2 regions of the Paenibacillus sp. WLX1005 genome follow, and region 2 is predicted to be linked to the other one. Evidence: a T-box and tRNA genes for the amino acid it is inferred to sense, from the RefSeq annotation. Region 2 holds a T-box; the other holds one or more tRNA genes.
What was found. The T-box of region 2 lies ahead of trpS (tryptophan--tRNA ligase). A T-box ahead of a tRNA ligase gene usually reads a tRNA of that ligase, here a tRNA-Trp.
Positions count from the first base shown of each region.

Region 1: it has a tRNA-Trp gene. The T-box ahead of trpS (tryptophan--tRNA ligase) is inferred to sense a tRNA for this amino acid. The anticodon was not compared.

Region 1 covers NZ_CP176756.1:958,905-974,274, reverse strand. The annotation lists gene liaF (cell wall-active antibiotics response protein LiaF) at 69-737, opposite strand; gene ACE3MZ_RS04305 (PspA/IM30 family protein) at 1,030-1,764, opposite strand; gene ACE3MZ_RS04300 (PspC domain-containing protein) at 1,766-2,275, opposite strand; gene ACE3MZ_RS04295 (PspA/IM30 family protein) at 2,278-2,949, opposite strand; gene ACE3MZ_RS04290 (hypothetical protein) at 3,023-3,334, opposite strand; tRNA gene ACE3MZ_RS04285 (tRNA-Arg) at 3,583-3,656, opposite strand; tRNA gene ACE3MZ_RS04280 (tRNA-Cys) at 3,669-3,742, opposite strand; tRNA gene ACE3MZ_RS04275 (tRNA-Gly) at 3,757-3,831, opposite strand; tRNA gene ACE3MZ_RS04270 (tRNA-Gln) at 3,844-3,918, opposite strand; tRNA gene ACE3MZ_RS04265 (tRNA-His) at 3,926-3,998, opposite strand; tRNA gene ACE3MZ_RS04260 (tRNA-Trp) at 4,029-4,102, opposite strand; tRNA gene ACE3MZ_RS04255 (tRNA-Tyr) at 4,110-4,194, opposite strand; tRNA gene ACE3MZ_RS04250 (tRNA-Thr) at 4,218-4,293, opposite strand; tRNA gene ACE3MZ_RS04245 (tRNA-Phe) at 4,309-4,384, opposite strand; tRNA gene ACE3MZ_RS04240 (tRNA-Asp) at 4,458-4,533, opposite strand; tRNA gene ACE3MZ_RS04235 (tRNA-Met) at 4,538-4,611, opposite strand; tRNA gene ACE3MZ_RS04230 (tRNA-Val) at 4,633-4,708, opposite strand; tRNA gene ACE3MZ_RS04225 (tRNA-Glu) at 4,806-4,877, opposite strand; tRNA gene ACE3MZ_RS04220 (tRNA-Ser) at 4,901-4,992, opposite strand; tRNA gene ACE3MZ_RS04215 (tRNA-Asn) at 4,996-5,071, opposite strand; rRNA gene rrf (5S ribosomal RNA) at 5,112-5,228, opposite strand; rRNA gene ACE3MZ_RS04205 (23S ribosomal RNA) at 5,291-8,217, opposite strand; tRNA gene ACE3MZ_RS04200 (tRNA-Ala) at 8,366-8,441, opposite strand; tRNA gene ACE3MZ_RS04195 (tRNA-Ile) at 8,464-8,542, opposite strand; rRNA gene rrf (5S ribosomal RNA) at 8,568-8,684, opposite strand; rRNA gene ACE3MZ_RS04185 (16S ribosomal RNA) at 8,825-10,379, opposite strand; gene ACE3MZ_RS04180 (helix-turn-helix domain-containing protein) at 11,058-11,936, opposite strand; gene ACE3MZ_RS04175 (hypothetical protein) at 12,114-12,278, shown strand; gene ACE3MZ_RS04170 (hypothetical protein) at 12,509-13,090, shown strand; gene ACE3MZ_RS04165 (arginase family protein) at 13,083-14,177, shown strand; gene ACE3MZ_RS04160 (hypothetical protein) at 14,146-15,099, shown strand; gene ACE3MZ_RS04155 (MFS transporter) at 15,110-15,370, shown strand, end outside.
Region 2 covers NZ_CP176756.1:4,446,775-4,462,144, forward strand. The annotation lists gene ACE3MZ_RS19005 (cytochrome P450 family protein) at 1-453, opposite strand, end outside; gene ACE3MZ_RS19010 (peptidoglycan D,D-transpeptidase FtsI family protein) at 953-2,974, opposite strand; gene ACE3MZ_RS19015 (transglutaminase-like domain-containing protein) at 3,159-4,313, opposite strand; gene ACE3MZ_RS19020 (ATPase) at 4,411-4,860, opposite strand; gene ACE3MZ_RS19025 (toprim domain-containing protein) at 5,062-5,403, shown strand; gene cyoE (heme o synthase) at 5,443-6,378, opposite strand; gene ACE3MZ_RS19035 (metal-dependent hydrolase) at 6,744-7,739, shown strand; gene ACE3MZ_RS19040 (ABC transporter substrate-binding protein) at 8,469-9,419, opposite strand; gene ACE3MZ_RS19045 (FecCD family ABC transporter permease) at 9,493-10,518, opposite strand; gene ACE3MZ_RS19050 (FecCD family ABC transporter permease) at 10,518-11,525, opposite strand; gene ACE3MZ_RS19055 (hypothetical protein) at 11,839-12,024, shown strand; gene trpS (tryptophan--tRNA ligase) at 12,086-13,075, opposite strand; T-box leader at 13,262-13,638, opposite strand; gene ACE3MZ_RS19065 (aldose 1-epimerase) at 13,799-14,776, shown strand.

The DNA of each region.
Region 1 (15,370 bases), 2.1 Mb from region 2:
CAACTACAACTACAACTACAACTACAACTACAACTACAACTACAACTACAACTACAACTACAGACTAATTATGCCGACAACCGAATATTCAAGTCACCTGCCACATAAAATACAACCAACTTCACCCGCTGCACACTGCTGCCATAATTCGCTGATGTCCACTGCACCCGGTTCAATACTCCCTGTCTGCGCTCTACGCCAGACCGACGATCCGGATCAAACCCAATCTGCCCAAACAGCACATGTGCTTCAATCTCCACACCATACTCCTCTGGAATCGTAAAATCAAGATCACCAATAATCCCCTGAAAATACAACACCGTCTCCGCATCTTCAGCCATTGCCAGCGACAAATCATAATCAATATCGCCAATGGCATGCCACGAACTACTGCTTTGCATCAACCATGGATCACGATTATGCTGCGACGTATTGATAAAATTCTGCTTCGCATGATGCTTCTGCCCACGGTGCGCCTTGTTCGCTCGGAAATAAAACCATCCCAGCGAGATCAACACAATACCTAGAACTAATGCCAAATGATCCAACAGCAACAGCCCTGTGCCAATCGACAAACAAATATACCCCTGCTTCATTTTACCTTTGCGTAATCCAAGTACGCCGATCAGCAGCAAAAGAAGAGCGACAATCGTAAAAAAGCCAAAAAACGGTCCTAGCAAAATCAGCATTCCCAGCCCGATTAACACTACCGCAGCTGCATCTCTTTTTCTGTTCATGTCACCCCTCCTTTACCGCCCATCCCAGGCATGTAGTGGAAAAGCCATACTGCATGCATCAGACACACGCTGTATGGCTTAACCTATCTAACTATATCATATTACGAACGTATCTTGAACTCATATCAACATTCCAATTATCTACGTGTATTACGAAATATTTCTTTGTAATCACTTGGTACGTATACACTTATTGGAATCAATATTGCTGACTAGAATATATCTTCAATTTACGCATATCAATCATTGTCTTCATCAATACTTTTTATTAGATTCGATGTTATGAGACTAATCAATGCGTAGATTCGTCAGCAGGTCGTGCGCTAGATTCGATTGTTTTAGGTGTGGATGGACCTGCCAGTTTGCTTTTCAGCAGATTCAGCTGCTCATCTACTTTGAGTTGCTTTTCAGCCTGCTCAGCATTGATATATGGAGTGTTATAGCCGGAGCTGTTGTAAGGAACACGCAGTACATCAGCTTCCGCTTCCATTTGCATAATTTTTTCTTCCATACGGCTAAATCCAAGCGATGCGCTACCACGGTTCAAAGAGTCACCGGAGCTAACTTTCGCCATTTGTTTTTTCGCTTTCGCCATTTGAGCACGGGATACCAGCTCATTGCGTTTATTACGCATTTTGTAGAATTCGTCTTTCATTTCATGCAATTGAGTCATCAGACCAGCTACTTGCTCTTTCGCCTGTGCATGCATATCGCCATATTCTACATACTTCTGATCAAAGTACAATTTTTCTTCCAGCAGACGACGTGCCACTTCTTCCTGCCCACTTTTCAGTGCTGCGGTTGCTTGGCTTTCACGTTGTGCTGCCATGCGACCTGCTTCTTCCAAACGCTGCTTCATACGGCGCTCGTTCGCCATTTGTTTTGCTACCGTCACCTCGGATTGATGAATCTCAGCTTCCATATCGCGCAGATACTGGTTCAGCATCACAATCGGATCTTCCACCTTATCCAGCATTTCATTTACCGATGCCTTTGTCATATCTTTCAATCTTTTAAATACTCCCATGTTATTGTTCTCCCTTCTCGTATTGAGCAATTTTTTTGCGAAGCTCTTCAACTTCCTTGCGCAGTGCTTTTGTTTCGATATTTTTCATCATAGAGTCCAAGTCAGCGGTTGCTTTATTGACTGGCTCCGGCTGTTCGTAAGGTGGGCGATTTTGGCCAAAATAACGCGTATTGCTTTTATGCGGCTCAGCATACTTATCTGGCTCATAGGCATTCTGGGAAGTTCCCCAATACCCGCCATACGTATGACGTTCACCACCATAACGATCCTGTTCAAAACGAGGATCATGTGCATCCGGACCAAAATCGAACGGACGATACATAGGCGGTTCTTTTGGTACGATGAAGATCGCAATCAGATAGATCAAGATCGTAGTTCCACCCGTGAATGGGATACTCAGAATAAGCAGTATCCGCAGTAGCGTCGGGTTGATCTGAAAATAATGCCCCAATCCGCCCGTCAATCCGGATAACATCCGGTCATTGCTCGACCGGTACAACTTCGGTCGCATATTCAGCCCTCCTTCCGCTGCTGATCAAGCTTGCGTCTCAGACGCTCAAGCTCGGCATCAAGTGCAATCGCACTGGCGGGATCAGAACCACCGGATGGATAACTGTCCATCTGACGTACATCACGTACCGCTTTGGCTTCAAGCTCCCAATCAGAGATGCGATCTTCCAGTCGATTAAAGGAAGGCATGTTGCCGCCTCCATTGCCAAAACGTCGATTCATCTGCTGCTGTAAACGAAGTGTTTCCATGCGAGCATGATAATATTCACGTTTGCTATACACAATCTGATATTCCGATTTCAGCGTATTCAACTGATACTCGATCTCGTTGAGCGCTTCTTTATTTTTATCCAGCAAATCATGATACTGGTTTTCCTTTTCTTCATACATAACCTTTTCCTGCAAAGCCATACGTGCCAATTCTTCCTCTTCCGCTTTCAGAGCCAACATCGCTTGTTCTTCACGTTTCTGGCGCATTGCAGATGCTTTTTCCACATGATGATTCAGTTGACGTGTGTGATGCGAAATGCTGTTATGCAGCTGCTCTGCCTCCGCAATCTCCTGACGAGTATCCAGCAAAAACTGATCAATCAATCGAACCGGATCCTGACTTTGTTCCAGCTTTTCATTTAAAGTCGCTACGGTGATATCCCGTATACGTTTGAACATGTTCATGGGTAAATGCTCCCTCCCTTACTGTAGTGCACGGGTTAGTAATTCCACTTCATCATTCAACGTTCGAACGCAATTAGTACGTTTGATGACGATTCTTGAGCATATAGACACCACCGACAACAAGAGCAATACCAATAATTGGTCCGATTAAGAAAGAAAGTTTGGAGAAAAGAATACATGCTCCGATGATTGCTAGTACGAAGCCAAGAACTTTACGTCCACTTTGAAGCGCATAATAACCAAGTGCAATCAATGCAACTGGGAAGAGCAGTCCGATCAAATGCCCCATCAGACTATGTAAAACAGGAACGAATTTTCCGAATACAATCAATGCCCCAATGACAATCAGTCCGACAGCTGCAACACTTTTCCGATTAATATTCACTGTACTCACCTCCCTTAATACTCAATTGCCTTATAACTACATTCTAAAGAAAATGATAGCATTGCAAAATGGACCGGGGATGGTATTTTGACCTAGACCTTAGACGGGGAGTATATAGGAAAATGAACGTTAATAAAGCAATTCTGCTTCAATGCAATATAAAATAAAAAATAATACAATACAACAAAAAAAGCTCATTAGCACATGAACTTCTTCATGAACTAATGAGCTTATAATTTAAAAAGATACGCGCCCTAAGAGATTCGAACTCCTGGCCTTTTGATTCGTAGTCAAACGCTCTATCCAGCTGAGCTAAGGGCGCTTAATAAAATACTGGAGGCGCCACCCAGATTCGAACTGGGGATAAAGCTTTTGCAGAGCTGTGCCTTACCACTTGGCTATGGCGCCATATAAAATTGAAATGGAGCGGACGACGGGAATCGAACCCGCGACCCTCGCCTTGGCAAGGCGATGCTCTACCGCTGAGCCACGTCCGCTCAATGAAGTAATGGCAGGGGATACAGGATTCGAACCTGTGCGTGACGGAGTCAAAGTCCGTTGCCTTACCGCTTGGCTAATCCCCTATAAAAGGGCGATCGACGGGAATTGAACCCGCGAATGTCGGAGTCACAGTCCGATGCGTTAACCCCTTCGCCACGACCGCCAAAGTATGAAAAGTGAATAAAATATAATATGGCAGGGGCAGCAGGAATTGAACCCACACTAACGGTTTTGGAGACCGCTGTTCTACCTTTAAACTATGCCCCTATAAAACTGGTGGAGGCTGATGGATTCGAACCACCGAACTCAGAGAGAACAGATTTACAGTCTGCTGCGTTTGGCCACTTCGCTAAGCCTCCATAGTAAGAAAAGAAAGAAAAAATGGTGCCGGCGAGAGGATTTGAACCCCCGACCTACTGATTACAAGTCAGTTGCTCTACCAACTGAGCTACACCGGCAAGTGTAAATAAAAATGGTGGCTCGGGACGGAATCGAACCGCCGACACGAGGATTTTCAGTCCTCTGCTCTACCGACTGAGCTACCGAGCCTTAATGATGCATGGTACAGTGTCGACTCTCTACTTACATTCAATCCAGTAGCCGAGAAGATACAAGATAAAAATGGCGGAACCGACGGGATTTGAACCCGCGATCTCCTGCGTGACAGGCAGGCATGTTAACCCCTACACCACGGTTCCATCATTGCGGGGACAGGATTTGAACCTGTGACCTTCGGGTTATGAGCCCGACGAGCTACCGGACTGCTCCACCCCGCGTCGTTGATAAGAAATTCTAGATGGTGGAGACTGAGGGGATCGAACCCCCGACCCTCTGCTTGTAAGGCAGATGCTCTCCCAGCTGAGCTAAGTCTCCATAGGACACAAGATTGATTGTATCATCATTTTCAAGTTAATGTCAAACCTATCAACTTCTATGTACAATCAATACTATGAGTATTGAAGTAAAGATATGACCCGTAGGGGATTCGAACCCCTGTTACCTCCGTGAAAGGGAGGTGTCTTAACCCCTTGACCAACGGGCCTTATAATTAATAGAGAAAACATATGGCGGAGAGAGAGGGATTCGAACCCTCGAGACGCTTGTGACGCCTACACGATTTCCAATCGTGCTCCTTCGGCCAACTCGGACACCTCTCCATATGGCTCCCCGAACAGGACTCGAACCTGTGACAACTCGATTAACAGTCGAGTGCTCTACCAACTGAGCTATCAGGGAATAGTCGCCACTCCCTAGAAGTGGCTAGTCTTGCTATTTCGCTTGGCAACGTCCTACTCTCCCAGGACCCTGCGGTCCAAGTACCATCGGCGCTGGAGGGCTTAACGGTCGTGTTCGGGATGGGTACGTGTGGAACCCCTCCGCCATCATCACCAAACGTGCAGATGTGTTGATCACCTGAAAACTGAATCCGAAACGATCCATCGCGTGTTTAGAATCTTGGATAAGCCCTCGACCGATTAGTATTGGTCAGCTCCATGCATTGCTGCACTTCCACCCCCAACCTATCAACCTCGTCGTCTTCAAGGGGTCTTACTACTTGGGAAATCTCATCTTGAGGGGGGCTTCACGCTTAGATGCTTTCAGCGCTTATCCCGTCCGCACGTAGCTACCCAGCGATGCTCCTGGCGGAACAACTGGTACACCAGCGGTGCGTCCATCCCGGTCCTCTCGTACTAAGGACAGCTCCTCTCAAATTTCCTACGCCCACGACAGATAGGGACCGAACTGTCTCACGACGTTCTGAACCCAGCTCGCGTACCGCTTTAATGGGCGAACAGCCCAACCCTTGGGACCTACTTCAGCCCCAGGATGCGATGAGCCGACATCGAGGTGCCAAACCTCCCCGTCGATGTGGACTCTTGGGGGAGATAAGCCTGTTATCCCCAGGGTAGCTTTTATCCGTTGAGCGATGGCCCTTCCATGCGGTACCACCGGATCACTAAGCCCGACTTTCGTCCCTGCTCGACTTGTAGGTCTCGCAGTCAAGCTCCCTTTTGCCTTTGCACTCTTCGAATGATTTCCAACCATTCTGAGGGAACCTTAGGGCGCCTCCGTTACATTTTAGGAGGCGACCGCCCCAGTCAAACTGCCCACCTGACACGGTCCCCGTACCGGATCACGGTACTAGGTTAGAACTCAGATGCGATCAGGGTGGTATCCCAACGGCGCCTCCAAGGAAGCTTGCGCTCCCTCTTCCAAGGCTCCCACCTATCCTGTACAAATCGCACCCCAGTTCAATATCAAGCTGCAGTAAAGCTCCATGGGGTCTTTCCGTCTTGTCGCGGGTAACCTGCATCTTCACAGGTATTAAAATTTCACCGGATCTCTCGTTGAGACAGCGCCCAAATCGTTACGCCATTCGTGCGGGTCAGAATTTACCTGACAAGGAATTTCGCTACCTTAGGACCGTTATAGTTACGGCCGCCGTTTACTGGGGCTTCGGTTCATAGCTTCGCCCGAAGACTAACCACTCCCCTTAACCTTCCAGCACCGGGCAGGCGTCAGCCCGTATACTTCGCCTTGCGGCTTCGCACAGACCTGTGTTTTTGCTAAACAGTCGCTTGGGCCTTTTCACTGCGGCCCCCTCGTGCTATTCACACTACCGGGGCACCCCTTCTCCCGAAGTTACGGGGTCATTTTGCCGAGTTCCTTAACGAGAGTTCTTCCGCGCGCCTTAGAATTCTCTTCTCACCTACCTGTGTCGGTTTGCGGTACGGGCACCTGCTTCCTGGCTAGAGGCTTTTCTTGGCAGTGTGAGATCATGACCTTCGCTACTGTAAGTTTCGCTCCCCATCACAGCTTGACCTTAGAGTGTGCGGATTTACCTACACACCAGTCTCACTGCTTAGACAGGCATCCATCAGCCTGCGTCACTACCCTCCTGCGTCACCCCGTTGCTCATAGCGGCTTTCGGTGGTACAGGAATTTCAACCTGTTGTCCGTCGACTACGCCTTTCGGCCTCGCCTTAGGTCCCGACTTACCCTGAGAGGACGAGCCTTCCTCAGGAACCCTTAGGTTTTCGGCGGATCAGATTCTCACTGATCTTTTCGTTACTCATACCGGCATTCTCACTTGAATGATGTCCAGCGCTCCTTGCGGTACACCTTCAATCCTCATTCAACGCTCCCCTACCCCTGATACAGATGTATCAAGCCATAGCTTCGGTGGTGTGTTTAGCCCCGTTACATTTTCGGCGCAGAGTCACTCGACCAGTGAGCTATTACGCACTCTTTCAATGGTGGCTGCTTCTAAGCCAACATCCTGGTTGTCTGGGCAACTCCACATCCTTTCCCACTTAACACACACTTCGGGACCTTAGCTGATGGTCTGGGCTGTTTCCCTTTCGACAATGGACCTTAGCACCCACTGTCTGACTCCCGGAATAAAGTCTGCGGCATTCGGAGTTTGACTGAACTTGGTAACCCTTGCGGGCCCCGCATCCAATCAGTGCTCTACCTCCGCGACTCACCTTCCGAGGCTAGCCCTAAAGCTATTTCGGGGAGAACCAGCTATCTCCGGGTTCGATTGGAATTTCTCCGCTACCCCCACCTCATCCCCGCACTTTTCAACGTGCGTGGGTTCGGACCTCCAGTACGTGTTACCGTACCTTCATCCTGGACAGGGGTAGATCACCCGGTTTCGGGTCTACGTCCACGTACTACAGTCGCCCTATTCAGACTCGCTTTCGCTGCGGCTCCGGCTTCTCACCTTAACCTTGCACGGGAACGTAACTCGCCGGTTCATTCTACAAAAGGCACGCCATCACCCATAGATCGGGCTCTGACTTCTTGTAAGCACACGGTTTCAGGTTCTATTTCACTCCCCTTCCGGGGTCCTTTTCACCTTTCCCTCACGGTACTGCTTCACTATCGGTCGCTAGGGAGTATTTAGCCTTACCAGATGGTCCTGGCAGATTCATACGGGGTTTCACGTGCCCCGCACTACTCGGGATCCGTCTCGGAGGGAATATACTTTCAACTACAGGGCTTTCACCTTCTACGGCGGGCCGTTCCAGACCTCTTCATCTACCATATTCCTTTGTCACTCCAAAGAGACGTCCCACAACCCCAAGAAGCAAGCTTCTTGGTTTAGGCTGTTCCGCGTTCGCTCGCCGCTACTGACGGAATCACTCTTGTTTTCTCTTCCTGAGGGTACTTAGATGTTTCAGTTCCCCTCGTCTGCCTCTACACATCCTATGTATTCAGATGTGAGTCACTGGAGATGAATCCAGTGAGGTTTCCCCATTCGGACATCCCCGGATCAAAGCTTGCTTACAGCTCCCCGAGGCCTTATCGTTGTTCGCCACGTCCTTCGTCGGCTCCTAGCGCCTAGGCATCCACCGTGTGCTCTTACTAGCTTAACCTAGTTGGTGGTCTTCTTATCAAAAGAAGAACCTATCTTACTCTTCGTTACCGATCCTGTTTACACAGTGTTCAGTAAGAACAGTCTTCTAAAACGCGATGTTTCGTTTCGGTATCCAGTTTTCAAGGATCAACTTGTCAAAATAATATTGGTGGAGCCAAGCGGGATCGAACCGCTGACCTCCTGCTTGCAAGGCAGGCGCTCTCCCAGCTGAGCTATGGCCCCATATACAGTATGAAATAAAAAATGGTGGGCCCTGGTGGACTCGAACCACCGACCCCACACCCTTATCAGAGGTGCGCTCTAACCAACTGAGCTAAGGGCCCACAATAGAAATGATGAAGATGCATCGCTTGGCAGCGTCCTACTCTCCCAGGACCCTGCGGTCCAAGTACCATCGGCGCTGGAGGGCTTAACGGTCGTGTTCGGGATGGGTACGTGTGGAACCCCTCCGCCATCACCACCAAACGATGACGCAATCTACATCGAGAGATTAACCTCTCAAAACTGAACAACGAAGTGAATGTCGGTCAACGTAGTGACCCGCGTCTGGTTTCCCAAACGACTTAGAGTTGAATGTCTTCGTTGCAGAAGACGATTCTCCATAGAAAGGAGGTGATCCAGCCGCACCTTCCGATACGGCTACCTTGTTACGACTTCACCCCAATCATCTACCCCACCTTCGGCGGCTGGCTCCTTGCGGTTACCCCACCGACTTCGGGTGTTGCAAACTCTCGTGGTGTGACGGGCGGTGTGTACAAGACCCGGGAACGTATTCACCGCGCGGCATGCTGATCCGCGATTACTAGCAATTCCGACTTCATGCAGGCGAGTTGCAGCCTGCAATCCGAACTGAGACCGGCTTTTTAGGATTCGCTCCACCTCGCGGCTTCGCCTCCCGTTGTACCGGCCATTGTAGTACGTGTGTAGCCCAGGTCATAAGGGGCATGATGATTTGACGTCATCCCCACCTTCCTCCGGTTTGTCACCGGCAGTCTGCTTAGAGTGCCCATCATTACATGCTGGCAACTAAGCATAAGGGTTGCGCTCGTTGCGGGACTTAACCCAACATCTCACGACACGAGCTGACGACAACCATGCACCACCTGTCTGGAATGTTCCGAAGAAAAGGTACATCTCTGTACCGGTCATTCTGATGTCAAGACCTGGTAAGGTTCTTCGCGTTGCTTCGAATTAAACCACATACTCCACTGCTTGTGCGGGTCCCCGTCAATTCCTTTGAGTTTCAGTCTTGCGACCGTACTCCCCAGGCGGAATGCTTAATGTGTTAACTTCGGCACCAAGGGTATCGAAACCCCTAACACCTAGCATTCATCGTTTACGGCGTGGACTACCAGGGTATCTAATCCTGTTTGCTCCCCACGCTTTCGCGCCTCAGCGTCAGTTACAGCCCAGAGAGTCGCCTTCGCCACTGGTGTTCCTCCACATCTCTACGCATTTCACCGCTACACGTGGAATTCCACTCTCCTCTTCTGCACTCAAGTCACCCAGTTTCCGATGCGACCCGAAGTTGAGCTTCGGGATTAAACACCAGACTTACATGACCGCCTGCGCGCGCTTTACGCCCAATAATTCCGGACAACGCTTGCCCCCTACGTATTACCGCGGCTGCTGGCACGTAGTTAGCCGGGGCTTTCTTCTCAGGTACCGTCACTTCTCTAGCAGTTACTCTAGAAAACGTTCTTCCCTGGCAACAGAGCTTTACGATCCGAAAACCTTCATCACTCACGCGGCGTTGCTCCGTCAGGCTTTCGCCCATTGCGGAAGATTCCCTACTGCTGCCTCCCGTAGGAGTCTGGGCCGTGTCTCAGTCCCAGTGTGGCCGATCACCCTCTCAGGTCGGCTACGCATCGTCGCCTTGGTGAGCCGTTACCCCACCAACTAGCTAATGCGCCGCAGGCCCATCCTTCAGTGACAGATTGCTCCGTCTTTCGTTCGTCGTCCATGCAGACATCGAAAGTATCCGGTATTAGCTACCGTTTCCGGTAGTTATCCCAGGCTAAAGGGCAGGTTGCCTACGTGTTACTCACCCGTCCGCCGCTAAGTCTCAAGAAAGCAAGCTTTCTATTAACTCCGCTCGACTTGCATGTATTAGGCACGCCGCCAGCGTTCGTCCTGAGCCAGGATCAAACTCTCCATAAAAGTGTTTGACTTGCTCAATGCTTGCTGGCGAGAACATTGCTGTTCTCTATTGTTTGAAGAACGAAAGTTCTTCACTCACTCGTTGTTCAGTTTTCAAAGATCAAGCTCTTTCGTTACCGCTCAATATTTCTCGCAGCAACTTTTATATCTTATCATGTTGTGTTTCTTTCGTCAAGCACTTTTTTAAAGGAGTTTTTCTCTTTTCAAGTGTTTAACTTGGATCTTTATGATATACCTCACATCGCTATCACTCGTTCGTGACAACTCTTAGATCATATCATGTTATCAATTATTTCGTCAACAATTTTTTTTCAAAATCATTTAAAAGTTTGTTTGATTGAAATTAATGACATTGTTTATTCTGCTTGTAAAACTGTAAAAGCTTTAAGCGGAACGTTTTATAATTTATCATAAATGAATTGTTTGAGTCAACTATTTATTTAGCATTTTATTATCGATCTATAAAGGTCACCACTTTGTCTTTACAACTTATTTGGTTGATTCCTATTCTAATGTGAAATCCTTTTCTGATCTATGATAAAAATCGGATTATGATATAGATTGTTTTCTAGTATCTAACATTCATGAAATAAGGCTTGGACACTTGTATCTACTACCTTAAAGGGGATTACATGTTTACTCTCTAGCTTCATAAGCATAGCTCGACTATTTGCTGTTCTATGAAGACCATGAATTCAATTCTCTATCTACAATTGTAATTAGCTCTGTTTTATGGGTAAGTTCAAATATACTTCTTGCTTTATTGATATAACTCCTACCTTCTTCTCTTCGTTTAAGATTTACTAGATTGATCCCCATTTGATAATGTAATTCTCCAAATAAGTACAGACGTTCTTCCTGAATGCATAGTTTGATTCCTTTTTGACAATACAATAAAGAGTTCTGATATTGCTCCAGATTGATTAATGCTTTGGATAGATTGTAGTAGAGACGTAATTGGATATTACGATCCTGTACTAGAGGAAGTTTGTCCAAGCTTTGTAATGCAGTATGAAATATCTCTGCTGCTTGGCTGTATTCGTGCAATTGGTCGTGAATAATTCCGATGCTGTTCAGAATCTCGGTTTGACGTTCAGAGTAGATTCGATTGATTTGCGGTGTGAGGTCGAGTGACGCATACAGACATTGCATTGCATAGTCGGCATTTTTATAAATCTGAAAGTGGCACATGCCTTCATGCCATAACAAAAACTGCTTTTTATCTTTGGAATCGAATAGCGGATTATCTTTTTCTTTTTGTACCATCCATAATGCTTCATCGTATTCTTTGTTCCTAACATGCTTTCGTAAAAAATAAAAGAAATCACTCACGTAATCAAATTCAGGGCTTCTTACAAACGAAAAGAAATAATCCAATGTAATGCCAAGCCTGCTGGTCAACTCAGATAATGTGCTGCTTAACGGAAGAATGTCACCTTTTTCAATTTTGCTGATTTGCGCTTGAGTACATATGTCTTGTGCCAGCTGTTGCTGCGACATTCCCATTTCTAGTCTGAACTTTTTTAAAGTTGATCCTAACGTATTATACTGCTGCATGCCATTCTCCTTTCTTCATGATACATGGAATATGCCTACAATTATATTTTATCACGCTACAAGTATTATTTGTTATTAAGTGTAATAAAACCCAAAAAATATGATCATTCCGGCTTTCTCCACCCTTTTAGACAATGTTGTATGATCAATTCAGTTCTTACATAAGGAGTGGTGATCATGAACATTGTATTCAAATCATTGTGTGCAGGGCTGCTATTTTTTTCAACAGTTAACTCCATATTGACAATAAGTATGACCACCATGCATCCCGCTTCTAATCATGATGTGATCTTTTCCGGCAAGCAGGAAGAACTGCCTCACGAAAATGGATTAAAGGTCTAATTGACTTTTAATAAATATTACTCGTGAAAGGAGGAGTCCATCATGAAAAAAAGTATCGTTCTGAAACCTGTTGACGCGAAAGACCTGAAAGAACTGGAAGCGAACCGCAGAAATGCTTCTGGTCGCTGTGCAAGCGGACGCTGTGCTTCTGGCCGCTGTTAATATACTTAGGAGGTGCAGAAAGCTTCGGCTTTTTGCACCTCCATTCCTTTTCTCAAGGAGGAATGGGCATGCTGATCATTATGTGGATTGTGTTGGTCTATATTTTGTTTACGTTCGTAAGCACGTATATTCATGAACTTGGGCACGCGTTAAGTGCTTATGCTCTTGGTGCTAATCAGGTAGTTATTGCCAAAAGTCGTCGTTCGTATCAGGTAGAGTTCAAAACATACTTTGCGTTTGAACAGGAGATGACAGAAAAGCAAAATATCATTGTCAGTGTAGCGGGCGTAGGATTGCAATTTATTTTCTCTATGATTCTGATCTGGCAACCTTTCTCCATGATGCTATCCTGTATCGCGCTCATCTATATGCCTTATATTTTCTTTAACCTTTTACCATTTTATGGATTGGATGGTCATTATGTATTGGAAAACATGGCTACATTCAAAATGCGAATATGGAGTATATTACTGTACCTTTCATTTTGCATTAGTTGGATAGCAGCCTTATCGGGTTTACAAAGTATATTAGCATTGTCTCATTCGTACGCTCAATGGACGTACCTGTTATTGTGCCTGCTGATATGGGGACAGGTTGTACTGAAATTTGTACGCTATTCCATAAAAGGAAGAAGGTTGGAACATGAATAAGACGAAATATGTATTAGATAAAACTCTTCGGGGCGAGGCAATCATTAGCGATTCTTCTTTGGAAAACTTTTGGCTATCTGAAGACGTTACATGTTCCAGCCCTACGCAGGATATATGCTTCTATCACGCCTCTCTACCATCCGCCCCTTATTCGGAACAGCTTCATATTATGGGTCTACCCTTCGCTGACGGCTCCAACCATCCAGACAGCAAGGTACGGCAGTTTCCGGCGACGCTACGTTATGTGAGTACGAAAACGCCGCTTTACCCAGCACTGGAACGTACACAATCCAGTGGAATTTTCGATATAAACTATCAGGAGCATATCCTCACCCATTGTCATCTACATGATTGCGGCGACATGTCGCTCCAAGACTACAATGCTGAGGCACTTTCACAATCGTTGGAACTGCCGATTCGGCAATTTTGCTCCGCTAACGCCAAATTCGCATATATTGGCGGCGATCACTCGGTTACATACCATATTCTGAAGCAATTGAAGCAGAATGGTCGACGTATTCTTTATTTACATTTTGATGCCCACCTGGATTGCGGCTCTGATCCTCTACGCCTGGATCATGAAGTACATCACGGAAATTTTGTGCGTCATTTACTTGCCAATCAAATTGTTGAGCATGTGATACAGCTCGGTGTTCGGGGACTTCGCTCACTTGGGCAATATTATGAGCATCCACGCCTATCCTGTATTCCTGCTGCACAATTGAATGCGCAAGAACTACAGCATATATTGGAATCGTTATCAGCGTATCATTATGATATCTACGTCTCATTCGATGTCGATGTTTTGGACCCTTCTGTATTTCCTTTTGTTGATTTCCCTTCTCCTGGTGGTCCGTCTGCACATGTATTGCTGGATGTCATTCGCAGCTTGCGGTATGTACCAGGCATCATCGGCATGGATCTGGTCGAAGGTCATGGCGCAGATATAAACGCAGAACATATTCCTTTTCAATATGACACTGTGATTCATATCTTCTCTCAGCTACTGCATATGCTTCAACAATCTGTGTCTATTCCAGAAAGGAGCATCCCCCATGAATACGAAAACAACACCATTACAAAATGAGTTAGATCAACTGCTTCGATATGAAAAAGAGCATGGACTGGGCTATGATGATTTTATGGCACTCGTGAACATCTCCAAAGAGCTGCTGCCCTTAGATTCCGCTGATACCAATCATATTGAATCCACTTGGATGAAATATCGCATGAACAATCTGGAACAAAATGAATATCGTTTATCCCCAGATGCCTTTGCTGGTTTTGACGAGATTGTCGGTGCCGAGCATATTTTACAATGTGTTCGAAACAAGGGAGTATTCGGTACGTTTCATTATGGAGCCTATCGATATGTCGGTCTTGAACTGGTACGCATGATGGAGAATCTGAATTCGCGTCTGGATGTGGTGGTGGATCAGGATTCGTATGATAGCGAAAAGGAACTGGAGCCATGGAACGATATTCGTCGAGAGTCGGATATTCACTATATTGTTTCCGAGGAGCAGGGCAGCGGTCTAAAGTTGGTACGCATTCTTCGCAACCGTGGAAATATTCTCCTCTATCTCGACGGCAATACCGGGTCCGGCGAGGATTCGCAGCCTCTCGTTTGTCAGCATTTGACTTCTTCCGTGCAGATGCGTAGCGGGATTTACCGTCTGGTATCGCTATTAAAAAAAGAACTGTGTATTGTAATCGCGGATCAACCGGAACCGGGTCATAATCGTCTGATCGCCTATAAACCATTTGCTGTAGATAAAACAAAATTGCAGAGCAGTGCGGATCATAGTTATTCCCTATTTCGCGATTCCCTGATGAAGCGACCGGATTTGTGGCGTTTCTGGTATCGTCATCATCAGTATGTGCATCAGTGGGGCGACACACTTACTGATGAGAGTTCCTTTTCGCCAAATGTCGATTGGATAGATGAGGAGTATGGGTTAGGTGTGGATTTGAGAACGGGTCAGATTTACGAAACCAAAACAAATTGAGGTTGATCATATGAAGCTGTGGAAAAACCGACCTTTTGTATATTTGTTTCTCGCCCGCTTTGTAGCGTTAATCGGTGATGGTTTATTATTTTTAGCCTTATTGAAAATGCTGGAATTGCAGCAAACGGGGAGTATAGGATTGTCGTTTTATTATTTAGCTGCCGGTATCCCCGCTTTTCTGTTTGCGATTCCAGCAGGTGCCGTTGTTGAAAAATCCAATTTACAAAAAACGATGATTATAACGGATCTGACGCGTGCGCTATTGATCGTT
Region 2 (15,370 bases):
CCCTTGCTCCTGCACCTGATCCAGCAGCTCGTCTGCAATTTGCTGCACTCTCGGTCTAAGACCTTCCATGTACCGCGGCGTAAATGCCTTGGATACCAGCCCACGTAATCGACGATGATCCATACCGTCGGACGTATGCATCGATTTGCCAGTAAAGAAGGTCGCTGGACCCGACGGATCCGCCTGCTGCTTCAATGCGCGATTCGGCGGCTCGTATCCTTCGATCAATGCTGGATCGACCGTAAAATGATTGCGATCCTTCAGCACAGCTATCGCCTCTTCCATACGTGTAACGAGCCATGCCGGACGCTCCGACAATCCCCACGGCGAAGCAATCGGAACAACGGGTGCGACACCACGTACTTCCGCAATGGCTGGAAATGGATTATCGCCTGCCTCACCTTTGAAGATACGAAATGCTTTGTCAGATACTTGCGTATTGGATGGATCCATAATGAATAACCTCCTGTTGTTTTGATGTGAATGCAGGAGTCTCTCCCGTGAAATAAATAGTAAACCTACCTAAAATCAATCGCAAGTTTCCTTTTTTTCGCAAAAACGTAACATAGCACTCATTTACTGTTAGTGTGATTAGAAGTGAGCATGCCATTTTACCCAGTGTTTGAAGGGATTAAAATAGACACATCATTCTCCGCATCCCTTGCTGTATATCGTTTGAACAGATACTTGCTACTTTTATATGGATTTGTATAACATGCTTTTTTACTTTGGATCAGTGTACGCCTTCAGACTACCCATTCCGCATAAAAATGATAATAATTACTTAGTATAAATTAACATATGTATTTTTGATAATAAGTATTTTTCACTCTACATATAGAATGTACTTTCAGATCTTAGAATAAACAAAAAAGAAGCAAGCGTATCGCCTGCTTCTTTTTGTGCTTTGACGAACTGATGCTAAATCGTGATCTGTTGGCTGATTATACTATTATTGACTTGTGTTCGTGCTATCCGCATTCGCATCTGTCGATTGTTTTTTCGGTACGCCATCCAGACCGTATTCCTGATCATAAGCATCGAAAATCTTACGAGCGACTGGCGCAGCACTTTGCGCACCAAAGCCACCTTCGGGAATCACGACAGCGACAGCCAGTTTCGGATTATCACGTGGAGCAAAAGCGATAAATACACCATTATCGACATTGTGTCCATAAATGGATTGCTCAGATGTACCTGTTTTACGCGCGATAGCGTAAGGGAAATCATCGAATACCTGTACATCCGTTTGCATCCCTCTAATCACGGTGTTCCAATACTCATCTGGGAAACTAACCGTATTCACAACCTGCGCCTTGAATTGCTTCACCACATTGCCTTCCGAGTCCGTAATTTTGCTAACCATCTGTGGTTTCAGACGTTTACCTCTGTTGGCAATCGTTGTTACATACTGAGCCAGTTGCAGTGTTGTATATTTCCCACCTTGACCAAAGGAAGCAAATGCCATTGCTGCCTGTGTACTACCCGCAGCTTTGACATTCAAATACTCACCGGAACCTGCACTTTCGCCAGGCAGCCCACTCTTCGTCGAAACGCCCAGTCCAAATTCTTTCATGTATTTATCCCATACATTGACTGAATCTGCTTGGTATTTGCGATATAGCGGCATACCGACTTCATCAATCATAAAGGCGTTAGAGGAATGTCGGATTGCCGAAGCTGGATCAAGAGAGCCATATACGTGCCCACTGGCATTTTTGATTTTGGTCGTATGCCCTTCTTTACCGATCTCGGCATATCCTCTATCTTGATAGTACGTATACGGAGTAATAACTCCTTCTTTTAATCCAATCAGTACCGTGAGCGGTTTGATAACCGAACCCATTAATACCATGGAAGAGGCATGACCTTCACGATACACCTCTTTGATCGTTCCGTTTGGATAATACGGTGTAATATCCTTGATCTCATCGCTGGAAGGCGACGTGCCCCAGATATTGGAGTCGTAATCTGGCATACTTGCCATCGCAACAACGTTACCGTTAGTCACATCCATAGCGACTGCATAACCGGTTTGCGCATTGGGTGCATACGCATTCCCACTACGATACGAGTGCAAATAGGACAATTGATCCGTAATCGCTTTTTGCGCTGCTAGCTGGACATTTTTGTCGATCGTCAGCCAGACGTTGTCACCTTTTTGCGGAGCAGTCAGTTCGGTACGTCCGGTTGCGATATTCAGCGAGTTGACCGGAGTCGTTTTCAGACCGTTTTTACCGCGCAGAGCGTCTTGATACGCATACTCAATACCGTCGACACCTACATACTCAGTAGACAGATATTTCTCATCCGCATCAGTGATGCGCGATTTGTTAATATAGTGATCCATCGTAGTGCTAACGCCGCTAAATTGACGCAGATAGCCAACCGTCTGCACGGCTACACGATCTGTATCGTAGTGACGAACACTTTCTTCCACGACTTCAATTCCCGGAAATTCATCTTTGTGCTCTAGAAAATGAGCGATCTCCTCGTTGGTTAGATCTTTTTTGATCCGACGCGGGGTGTAGCCGTAGTTTTTCTTATAGGTAATATCCATCGCATCAATGATCTGCTGAGCCGTCATCTTCTCGTTGGGATCGCCATATTTGTTGAATACTTGCTTCAACTTGGCAACAATGCTGTACAACTCGTCTTTATTTTTCTCCAGCGAGTAATTTTTGGACAAGGTAAAGTAGAGCGATTGGGACGAAGTAGAGTAAGCGATTCGCTGTGTACCGCTGGCATCCAGAATGTTACCCCGGATCGGCGGGATTGGCGTACTTTTCGTGGAGATACTGGCTTCCTGCTCACGCAGATTCGGTCCTTCCACAAATTGCAAAATCGCCAGTCGTACAATGAGAATGGTAAATACGATAAACGTGGCAAAAAAGAACACATTCAGACGGATAGAGAATTGGCGCTGATTTCTGAGTTCGCGTTTGGACGACTCATCAATACCCGATTTTTTCATTGGCTGGATCTTTTCCCTTCTCTTGCGGCATTGCTTTATGATGCCTGCTTGAATCTTAGTTTTGCGTGTTTCTTGATCTTGAACGACAGCAGCTTGCGCTGCACGAATATGCAACAAACTTTATATTAGCACATGGATTACCATGTTGAGAAATTTTGCGTTCATATGATGTGATATGACATGGTTACAATACACTTTGCTCTACATGTGTCTCAGCAAACTTCGGTGGATTGAACCAGTTGCCTGCGGATGCCCACGTTGGATCAAGTGGAATCCATTGACCAGAACTCGGCACATACACCTGATTCCACGCATGCGGACCATATCCGCCTTGACCGTTATATCCAAGCCCGGTAACGACACGCACATCAATTCCTTGCGAACGAGCCATGACCGCATACAAACGAGCATAGTCGATACATACACCGAGCTTCGTTTCAAATGTATCTTCCGGTGTTTGTTCATGCCAGACGCCGCGCTGCTCATAATCGGCAACTTTGCCATAGTCGTAGCTGACGCGCGAGCCGACCCAGTCATATAGCAGTTTGGCTTTCGTCTCGGTATCGGTCGTAGTACCGACAATCTCGGCAGCTGCCTGTTCAATATTATCTGGAATGCTGCGATCCACTACATCATATTTACGCTGGAAAATGCCAGTCAATTCCTGCTCCACCGCACTGGTGAACACAGGTAGCGTATTTTTGACAAAGGAGCCGGTCAGCGGCTGTACAACTGATTTGACCGTACCATTGTATAATGACGATGCTTCTACATACGACGACCATTTGTTGTTGGGATACAGACTGACCGCGATAAATAGAATTACGATCACAATCGCACCGCGTAGCACACCATTTAGCAATCCGACCAGACCGCCAAGTATTCGGCTCAGCCAGCCTGAACGCCGCCCTTCCGTCGGAACGGGTCCACGTCGCAGACGTTCTGGAATAAGCAATACCGCCAACAACGAAAAGGTGATATTCGCTATGACATAACTCAACATAAACAACACGGCAAACCGTAACAGCGAGAATTCCGAGATCAGGTAAATGGCGGAGTAATACATTTCCCACCACCATTGCAAATTGCCGTCCGGCACGGAATTGGACACCTGCTCTGCCCATGACTGCACATACGGGGAAACGAACAGCGCAAACGGCGCCGCCAGCAGCAGCGCCAGTACCGTTAGCAGCGTGCGTCCTGCCCACGAAAATAGACGCCCTGCCGAGCGACTTGCCCCGCTGCGGACGCCTTGCAACACCGAGATCAATACGATGACATACAGCAGACAGGAAACAAAGCTGCTGTCAAACCACGCTGCAATATCCTTTACTTCCATCTACGTCCTCCTCTAGCATGACGGTCTGTATACCGCTTGCCAGTATGCTCTGTCATTCGATGATCACATGAACGAACACTCTGGATGCTTCCATTCTTCATTTACTTGCCGCCGTATTTTGCTTTGCCTGCGTAATGACCGATTGAATCGTACTGTTCACGTCCCATTCGCCAAGCGGCACACCGCGGAAGGTCATGCTGACTTTGCCTGCACCCGGTTCACCGGTAAACTCGATATTGTCCGATTTCACGGTGTACGTGCCATCTCCATTTTGAATAAAGCGTGCATCCTTAGCTTCATTTTTCATCACGTCGAGTGCCTGATCGCGCAATGCACCGACCGTTTGATCCGTTACATTGGTAACGGTATCGCGAATCTGATCCAGCGAGATGCCGCTGTAAATACAGACCGCTGCGACGATAATGATCACGATCAGCCATTTGATCACTGTTTTGACCAGATTGATCACGAGAAATAATATAATTAGAGCTACCAGAATGATCAGCCAATTCTGTTTAAAAAATTCGCTCCATACTTGCCAATCCATCTGTATAACCTCCAATATGCATTTTCCTATGGTGTCTGTACGATCTATTTTTTGTCCATGATGGTATTCAGTAGCTAGCTTTTTGGCTAGTCTATAGTATAACCGAAATATGCTTATGGTGTCAGTAGTCGCCTTGCCGCTTACAACATCATCGAATACGAGGTGTTCATTCCTTTCCAATCTTAGACAGAGGTGATTGCCCTGATTCATATTATCGTAGAAGGCAAAAACGACCGTAGTAAATTGCGCCGTGTCCTACAACCAGAAGTGCAGATTCTATGCACCTTTGGCACGCTAAACTCGCAAAAGCTGGAAAAGCTACGCAAGCAGGTCGGACAGGACGAAGTGTATCTGTTTCTGGATAACGATTCGTCCGGTCGCAAAATTCGCGGCGTGCTCAGCGATGCCTTTCCAGATGCAACGCATATGTATACCCGTCGCGGGTATGCCGGTGTAGAAGGCACGCCGGATGAGTATGTCGCAGCACAACTGGAAAAGGCAGGGTTAGACGAATATATTATCTACCCTGCACCGCCTTTTTAAAGTTTTGTTATTCGTATTCGTCGCAGACTGACATCATTCTCAGCGATGCACCGTGTCGATCATCATCAAAATAAAGCTTATCGTCAAATAGTTAATCGAAAAGATAAATGCTCTTTTTGCCCATTGATCCTTGTTCTGCTTTTGGAAACCAGCGATTGCCATCACCAGCCATGTCACAGACAGCACCAATGAAGTCACCATATAGATCCAACCAGTATAGCCGTACACATACATTAGAATCGGCACTGGAATCAGCAGTGCAATATACGGTAGCATCTGATACTGGGTACGAGTAATGCCTTTGACAACGGGCAAAAGTGGAAAGCCCGCAGCACGATATTCTTCCACCCGACGAATGCCCAACGCCCAGAAATGCGGCGGTTGCCACAGAAACAGCATCGCAAACAATAACCATGCGCCTATATCTATTTGTTGCGACACCGCTACGTATCCGATCACTGGTGGCATCGCGCCTGATATACCGCCGATCGATGTACTCCAAGTGGAGCTTCGTTTCAGCCATAGCGTATAGATGACGATATAGACAAACATGCCCAGCGCGCCAAGTGCCGCTGCCAACAGCCCTGCGAATATTGCCAGTACGGATAAGCCAACGATGCCGAGTCCAATCGCATACCACAATACAATAGTAGGAGATAGGCGACCAGTTGCCAGCACACGGTCACGAGTACGCGTCATTTTCATATCCAGTTCGCGATCCCAGTAATTGTTAAATACGCACGATGATGCCATTACCAGCATCGTTCCAAGTAATGTCCATAACAAATGTCCAAACTGAATATGCCAGCCCGAAGCGAGCCAGAAGCCGCCAAAGGTAGCAATCAGATTGGAGCGCAAAATCCCCGGTTTGGTAAGCGCGATAAAGTCACGCCAGCTTGCTCCTTGCTCGCCTGGAGCCGGAGCTTCATGTAAGCTAGAATCCGGTAGTGTAGAATAGCCCGGTTGTTTATCCAAGTGAACTTCTTCCTCCTTAACATTAGGTTGCATGCAACCGATGATTACAACATAGGGCTGTTCATAAAAAAGGCTCACCTCTTCCACTCCCTATTTCCATAGGAAGATGCAGGGTGAATCCCGATACATCCGTACAAATCGCCTTATCCACTTTATCATACTCCCATGCAATTGTCTTTGCCTTTGCCAAGAGATGGCGGCGATTATGACAATTTGTTGAAGGATGCGTATTTTAATCTCAGTTTCACGTTTTTGCTAACTGGTTATGGTAAACTACAGGCGAAATGAAGCAAAGCTACTGCGTCATTGCAAAATTGGAATTGCATACGAGATGAGACGCCGAATGACTAAGGAGAGAATATTCAATGGATACTGCCACCCATTTTGCCATGGGGTTTGGACTTGCCGGACTTGCTTATGTAGACCCTGTTGTCGCTTCCGACCCCGGTCTGGCGATTGCAGTTATGGTCGCAACGATCATCGGTTCGCAAGCGCCGGATTTTGATACTATATTACGTTTAAAAGACAATGCCACTTATGTACGCAATCATCGCGGCATTACGCATTCCTTGCCATTTATGGCATTTTGGATTGCGCTGATCGGCGGAGGCACTTCGCTGCTGCTACATCATGAAGGCTTCTGGCACATTGTATTGTGGACTGCGATTGCGGTTGTCCTGCATGTGTTTACCGATTTGTTTAACACCTACGGTACACAGGCGGTGCGACCATTTAGCGAAACGTGGATTTCGTGGAATATTATTAATATTTTTGACCCGTTTATTTTTGGGACGCATATTGCGGCGCTGCTGCTGTGGGTAACCGGATTGGTTCCGCCTGCACCGCTATTTATTACGTTGTATTCGACCATCGCTGTCTATTATGTATGGCGGACGACGACACACTGGTATTTGACCCGCAAGGTAGAGCGCATGGATATTGAAGACGGACGCTCACCGGAGCCGGATGGACATTATGTGCTCATTCCGACCATTTCGCTGCGCCGCTGGCATGTTGTGCATGCCAAACAAGACGGCAGCTACCGAGTCGGCTGGTATAGCCCGAATAAACTGATCTGGATTGACGCTGTGGCATCGATGCAGCATCCAGCGATTGAAGCGTCCCGTCAGCATCGGGATATTCAAGCGCTGCTGTACTTTTCCTCGTATACGATTTCTGAGGTGGAGCAGACGGCTGGCGGGTATATTGTACGCTGGGCGGATGTGCGCTATCGCCATCGTCGCCAGTATCCGTTTGTCGCGGTTGTGGTGATGGATAAGGAGTTTCATACGCTGGATTCGTATGTGGGCTGGTTGAGCCCGGATAAGATGAATGAGCGGTTGAGTGTGCATGTTGGATGATGTGGAGTTGAAATGATTTGGCGGGAATGCATCATGCACTTCGGGAAGGAATAAGGGAACGGGACTCCGGTGGAGCCGCGGGAATCTTTTGGATTAGGAAGGAATGAAGATTCCCGCCCCTCCAAAGTCGTCCCTATCCCTTATTTCCTTCCCTTCGTTATCTGCGCCCGCCTCATTTTCAGCTTTCACTTGGTAGGGGAAGTAGAAATTAGAACATGAACATTGCTGTGGAGTAGAAACGGGATTACTGTTTTGGATTCAATTTTTATGTGTATTATCTATTAGTTTACTGGTTCACTATTTTGTTGGTTTACTGGTTTGCTGGTTTACTATTTTAATTGGTTGATTTGTTTATTGGGTGACTAGTTTGTTGGTTTATTGGCTTAGTCGTGTATGGGTACATTATGATTAGTAAACGTTATGTATCTCTATCATTTTCAAAAAAAGCCCTGATTGGTTTGGCAGCTGGAGTGCTGGGACCGGATCAGGGCTTTTGGTGTTTTTTACATTTGGTGTTTTGGGTTTGTTGTTTACTTTTTTGTTTAGTTGGAACTTGGTGTTGTAGCGTGTGAAAGAGCGTAAACAATATGGTTGGGTGGTGGGCTGCATGGGTTGGTGTGTCATGCAGCGAGTGGTGATGATTGTTGTACGTTTTTCTTACGTGTTACTTTTAGCGGTTGGAGTTACTAAATTTCGTTTATTTCTTTATTTCGTTATTTACGTTTGTCGTTAGTTGGAAAATAGTTTTTCGGCGTCGTCTAGTGCCATGCGGTGACCTAGGGATGAGTAGTCTAGCCATTTTTGACCGTCGAGCATGTAGACGTGTTTTTCTTTGACGGCTTTTAGGTTTTGCCAGACTGGGTTTTTCTCTAGTTCGTCAAAGGTTGCCTGCGCTTCGTTGCCTTTGCTGATGATGACGAAGATCGCGTCGGCGTTGTAGTCGGGCAGTACTTCTTTGGAGACGACGGCGAATGGTTCGTCGGTAGAGATTTGTTTGACCATGTCTGGTGCTTGTAGTTTCAGGTCGGTGTACATAATTGGACCAAGTGGGCGAGCGGTGCTCATCACGCGCAGTTCTTTGGCGGTAGCGCGGATTGCCATGACTTTGGCGTTGTCGCCCAGTTTGCTATGGATCAGGGTGCTGACTTCATCGGCTTTTTGTGTGTATTCTTTAATAAATGCGTCGGCTTTGTCAGTCAGTCCGATATGCCCGGCGATTTGTTTTAGGTGATCCTGCCATGTGCCTTCGTCCATGTTGATGGATATGGTTGGTGCGATTTTCTCGAATTTGGAAAGGTCTGTGCCGGAAATGGATTCGTCGACGTAGATTACATCCGGATTCAACGCCAGCAATGCCTCCATATCAGGATCATCGGCTTTGCCTAGTTTGGTAGTACCTTGTAATTGATCCGCTACATGTGGCAGGAAGTCTTTAATATCGCCGCCAATGACCGAACCGACAGGCTGAATGCCCAATGCCAACAAATCATTGGTGACATGAATGGACAGCGATGCAACGCGTGCGTCGGCTGTATGTGTAATAGTGCCATTCTCGGTTTTAACTTTGGATGATGCTTCACCAGTAGCGCTGCTTTCGGTCGTGCTTGCGCTCTGACCGCATGCTGCCAGCAGAGCAATCAGCAGCCCCAATACGATAAATAGATGTACCTTTTTCAACATGTCTCTTACTCCTCCAAATGGATACTTATTTATAGTTGTATTGCCTGTTTACATTTCAAAACATAATCTCTGTTCAAAATTTACTTCGGAACAGCAAATACAGAAAATACGGTCCCCCAATCGCCGATACGACGACACCAGCAGGAACAGCATTCGGTTGGAAAATCGAGCGTCCAATCGTATCCGCTGTTAGCAAAATGACCAGTCCGATCAATCCGGCAGCAGGCAGAAAATATTTGTGCTGCGCACTGGTCAGACGACGCGCAATATGCGGCGCGACTAATCCGATAAAGCCAATAGAACCGACCATCGCTACACTCGCACACGACAGAGCCACCGCCAGCAGCAGCATTTCGATCCGGCTGCGACTGACATGACCGCCCACGCCTAGTGCGAGTTCATCTCCAAGCGCGAACAAATCAAGTCGGGATGAACGATAATATACCCACGGTACAATCAGCACGATCCACGGCAATAGCGTCCACACATGAATCCAATCGCGCGCCCATACACTGCCCGCCAGCCAAGTCGCGGTAAAGCTGTACGTGTCTTCGTTCAACCGAAGCGATAACAGCAGTGTCAGTGCACTGATACCCGCCGCTACTGCAATGCCAACCAGTATAAGCCTAATGGGCAACAATCCGCGTCTGCGGTCATAGGCAAGGGTGAAGATGAGCAATGCTGTGAGCGTACCACCGACAAAGGTGAAGATCGGTATCCAGATTGAGGACGAACCTTCCAATGTACGGAAAAAAGACACATACACAATCAAGCCCAACCCGGCTCCGGCATGAATACCAAGAATACCCGGATCAGCGAGCGAATTACGCGACGTTCCCTGCAAAATCGCTCCAGCAATCCCAATGCCACTTCCCGCTAGCATCGTAATGAGAATACGCGGCAGCCGATAATCAAACAAAATCAGTTGCTCTTGCCTGCTACCTGAGCCAAATAATGTGGACAGTACGCGCAGCGGAGACAAGCGGATTGTGCCAGTATTGAGACTGACGAGTACAACTAGCAACGACACAACGATGAGCAGCAGACTAACGAGCCATGCGCGCCGAGCTCTTTTCATCTGTACGCTATGTAGATCCATCACAGTCCCCTCCCTTCCCGGCGCGCCAGATAAAGGAAGAATGGAACACCGACCATTGCGACCATCGCTCCAATCGCAAATTCACGCGGCGGCTGTACCATCCGTGATGCAAAGTCCGCCCAGACGAGCAACATCGCACCCAGCAATGCGGAAAACGGAATGATCAACCGATAATCAACACCGATCAAGCGGCGTGCAATATGCGGGATCACTAGCCCGACAAAGCTGATCGCGCCTGCTGCCGATACCGATACCCCTGCCAGAATCACGACAGCAATCAGTGCCAGCACTTTGATCCATCGTACCCGTACACCTAGATTAACCGCCGACTCCTCACCAAGTGCCAGAAAGGTAATCGGTCTGCCCAGCGTGATCGCCCAGATCGTCGTTAGTACAATGATTGGCACTAACAGCTTCAGTTGATCCCAGCTAATCCCGCCGACGCCCCCTGCATACCAGAATGCCAGATCCTGACTGAGATCATAATAGATAGCAATGCCCGTACTAAGTGAATGCAGCATTGCCGCAATCACAGCTCCGGCTACTGTCAACTTCATCGAGTTCAGCCCGCCCGGTGTCGATGCGCCCAATGCAACGATCAATACCGTCGCCAGCGCCGCTCCGACAAAGGACATCAGCATGAGCGACGAATACGATAATGTCGGCAAAAAGGCAAAGCTCAACGCCACCACCAACGACGAACCGGCATTGATACCGAGCACGCCAGTATCCGCCATCGGATTACGCGTGACCCCCTGCATGACTGCACCGGCAACAGCAAATGCCATACCGACAATGACTGCCCCGATGACGCGTGGCAAACGCAGATTATAAATAATCTGATCCGCCGTAGCCGCCGGGTTATAATGAAAAACCGCCGACCATACAGCCGACAGCGTCAATTCCTTCGCTCCATACGAAATGGCAAAAAAGACGGACAGCAATAGCCCGGCTACAGCACAGGCAAACCAGATGCCTGTTTTCAGTTGTTTGTGTAATCTACTCAAAGCATACCGCCGCTTTCTTCCAATTAATAGTGAGAATCATTATCATTATAACATCGTTATTATAACGTATTCCCGACATTTGTATATAGTCATTCTGGCTTTCGTTTGGCTTGACCATCTTCTCAAACTACGGCAAAATAGAAAACAGAAGTCTTGTAATACGCTTACATGACTTCTGCTTCGGGATGTATATTATATGCTGTCGAGACTGTATCATGTAAAAAGCAGGTGTGTTCCGATTCACCCCATTTGGGTAAATCGAACCAACACCCGCTCTCATCCATCTTATTTATTTCAGGAGGCTGTCATCGCTATGAGCAAGATTCTTTCCGCCTGGTTTGCCTTTTCTTCCATTATTCTGTTGTTATTCTGTGCTGTTGCTATTTCGTACTCTGCCTGGCTCGCCATTTTGCTTGGTGTCGTTGCTATTGGCAATATTGGCTGGGGCTTTGTCATCAAAGCCAAACAACAACGCCGTAGCGGGAATCACCCTGCCTGACCGATACGCATGATCCGTATGTTCTTGCAGCGCTGCATTGCCCAGCAGAGCATACAACCGCTTATCGCGATACAGGCAAAAAGCCCATTTTCTCTTTGACGCCAGTCAATATTTTCTCCGCTGAGGCTTGTGCATGTTGTGCGCCCTGGCGGAGAATGTCGCGTACCTCGCCGGATTCACGAATTTCTTTGTAGCGCTGCTGCAACGGTTCCAGACCAGCAACAACCACTTCGCCCAATTCCTTTTTGAATCCTCCGTACATTTGACCTTCGAATTTGTCAGCTACCTGCGCCAGACTCAAGCCCGAAAATTGCGAATAAATCGTCATCAGATTACTCACTTCCGGTTTGTTGATCGGATCATATTGCACTTCGCGTCCAGAATCCGTTGTCGCGCGGCTGAACTTTTTGCGAATGACATCTGGCGGGTCTAGCACGGCGATATAACTGCCTGCGTTCGGGCTGCTTTTGCTCATCTTTTTCTTAGCGTCATCCAGTGACATGATGCGTGCGCCCACTTCGGGAATGTACGGATCTGGAATGGTGAAATACTCACCAAAGCGGTGATTAAAGCGCGCAGCCAGATCGCGTGTCAGCTCCAAATGCTGCTTCTGATCATCGCCAACCGGTACTAGATCCGCATTATACAGCAGAATATCCGCTGCCATCAGTGCCGGATATACAAATAGACCGGTACCAATATTTTCTTTACCTGCGGATTTGTCTTTGAACTGAGTCATACGTTCCAGCTCGCCCATCGAAGCGAGCGTTGTCATAATCCATCCCAGTTCCGCGTGCTGCGGCACATGCGATTGCATAAAAATATTCGATTTGGACGGATCCAAACCTGCGGCAAGATACAGCGCAGCAACCGATTCGGATGCTTCGCGCAGTGCTGCTGGTTCTTGAGCTACTGTGATCGCATGCAGATCGACAACCATAAAGTAACAGTTGTATTCATGTTGCAGTTGAACAAAGTTCTGGATGGCTCCAATGTAGTTACCGATCGTCAACAGACCGCTTGGCTGAATGCCGGATAGTACAGTTTTCATGCTTATTTCCTCCCTTGTCGTTGGCTTACTACGTATACAGCTGTGTGTATTCTACATATCAGGAGTGTTCAGCTGACATGTATAACCTTCGTGCTATTGTTATGTACAGCGCGTTCGAATGGCTTACCCATTGATCCGCCTGCACCATCATCGGATATGGGCGAACGCAAAAAAGGCCCACATCCTGCAAGGGACGTGTGACCGTGGTGCCACCCTTATTTACCGGAAAAGAATACTCAAACAGACAGCAAACTGTGCGTCGTATATACATCGCAGCAGTCTGTGCGCATGCTTGCATCTTACAATCGCAAGCACATAACAGCGTCCAAACGCCAAACGTGAAGCTGTCCCGTTCATAACTGAACCCAGCGGTTCTGATCCGGCCTTTATGCCACGTTAACGGCGGGCTGCCGGCCGGCATACTGAGGACGATCGCTGTGCAATCTCCGCTTCAACCTGGCACTCCAGAGTCCATTCGGCAAACCATCTTCACCGGTTTCCATCACCCACCGGCTTTCTGTAGAAGCATTCTTCTGCCTACTCTTCTCTATCATCGTTTTCCGATATTTACAAAAATACGCGTTGGTGCTGCGTGTTCTTTGAAACTCATCATAATTGGCAAATCGTCAAATGTCAAATCGCTTTTTGCCCAAAAAATCTGGTATGATAATGATACTATATTTGCACTTTATTTGTTCTGCAAGATGAGGAAGGAGCCGCGCAATGACAGTTAGCAAAGGAACCTGGAACCAATATGAAACCTATATTCTCAAAAGCAAACAGCTCGAAGTCACGCTGCTGCCTAAGCTTGGCAACAATGTAATCGGACTGCGCGATGTACAGGAAAACCGCGAGATTTTGCGCCGTCCTGAAGAAAGCGAACTTGATTTTTATTTGCAAAAGCCATACCACTTCGGTATGCCTATGCTGATGCCGCCGGGACGTATTCGCCGTGGACATTTTGAATTCGACGGTGTGGAGTATCAGTTTGATCAAAATACAGCTAACGATAATCATATTCACGGATTGCATCGTACCCAGTCATGGCGAGTTGCTGATATTGATGAGAGCGAAGACGGTTGCCAGATCGTTACCGAGTTGTTAACGGCTGATGATCCCAACTGGATTCGGCAATACCCTACCCCGCTCAAGCTGGAAATGACGTTGCAATTGCAAGGAACTTCTCTAATGCAACGCCTCAAAATTACCAACCTGGGGCAAAACTCCGCTCCGTTCGGATTCGGTCTACATACCTGGTTCCTGTTAGATGGCGAACCGGAGCGTTGGACGCTGAAAATCCCGGTGAGCAATCAGCTCTTGCAGGATGAAGAGCAGATTCCGACTGGCGAAGTCGTGCCGCTGGAGGAATGGGACGAACTGAATACCGGCATGAATATGCAACATCGCAATTGGGACAATCTGCTGCGCATTGGTGATAAACGTCCAGTGAGTGCCGAATTGAAACGCGATGATGGTTACGGGCTGCGCTATTCTGCTGATCCGGATCATTTTAAATACTGGGTATTGTACACCAAGGGCGAAAGCGACCAGTTCTTATGTATCGAGCCGTATACAAGTCTGCCGGACGCACCGAATTCGACACATCCACGCGACTTTACCGGTCTGATCGAATTGCATCCCGGGCAACCGGTGGAATTGAATCTACAGCTGGATGTTATTGAGAAATATACACAACTGTAATAGAAATACTGCTGTAACAGAAACATAGCTGTAACGGAGCAAACGATTGTGTTGCTGCCTCGGATCAAGGCTGCTGCATAGCTTCGATATTGCGTTGTGCGACCTAGCTGAATCCATCTACACACAAAAAGCGACTCCATAAGGAGTCGCTTTTGTTTGATATGATCGTGCTATCCATTGTTCCATCCCAGCACACCGGGTATGTGGCTCAATCGAGCCGAATAGGAATATAAAATAATATAATGGCAGGAATCATGATGCCTGTTCCGGTTCAATGGCGGTATTGCGTTTAGTGCTAGTTATGATATTGGTTGTACATCCGTATGATACGTTCTAGTGTACCGCTTGATTCTGTTGTTACTACTTTGCGAATAGATGCGTAACAATTGCTTGATAACTACGTTCCTTCTGAATAAGTGCTGCTTATGATTTTTGCTCATATAGTTTGTGTTTATTGCTTGTTATATCTAGTTTTGTTTCAAATTGGTTCTAGTTTCGTTCTGCTTTCACTCTTATTTCAATCTACTTTTCTACACTCTACCTCTTGCTACGTATTGCCTTGCTACCACAGCTAAATCCCTACTACTTGCTTCT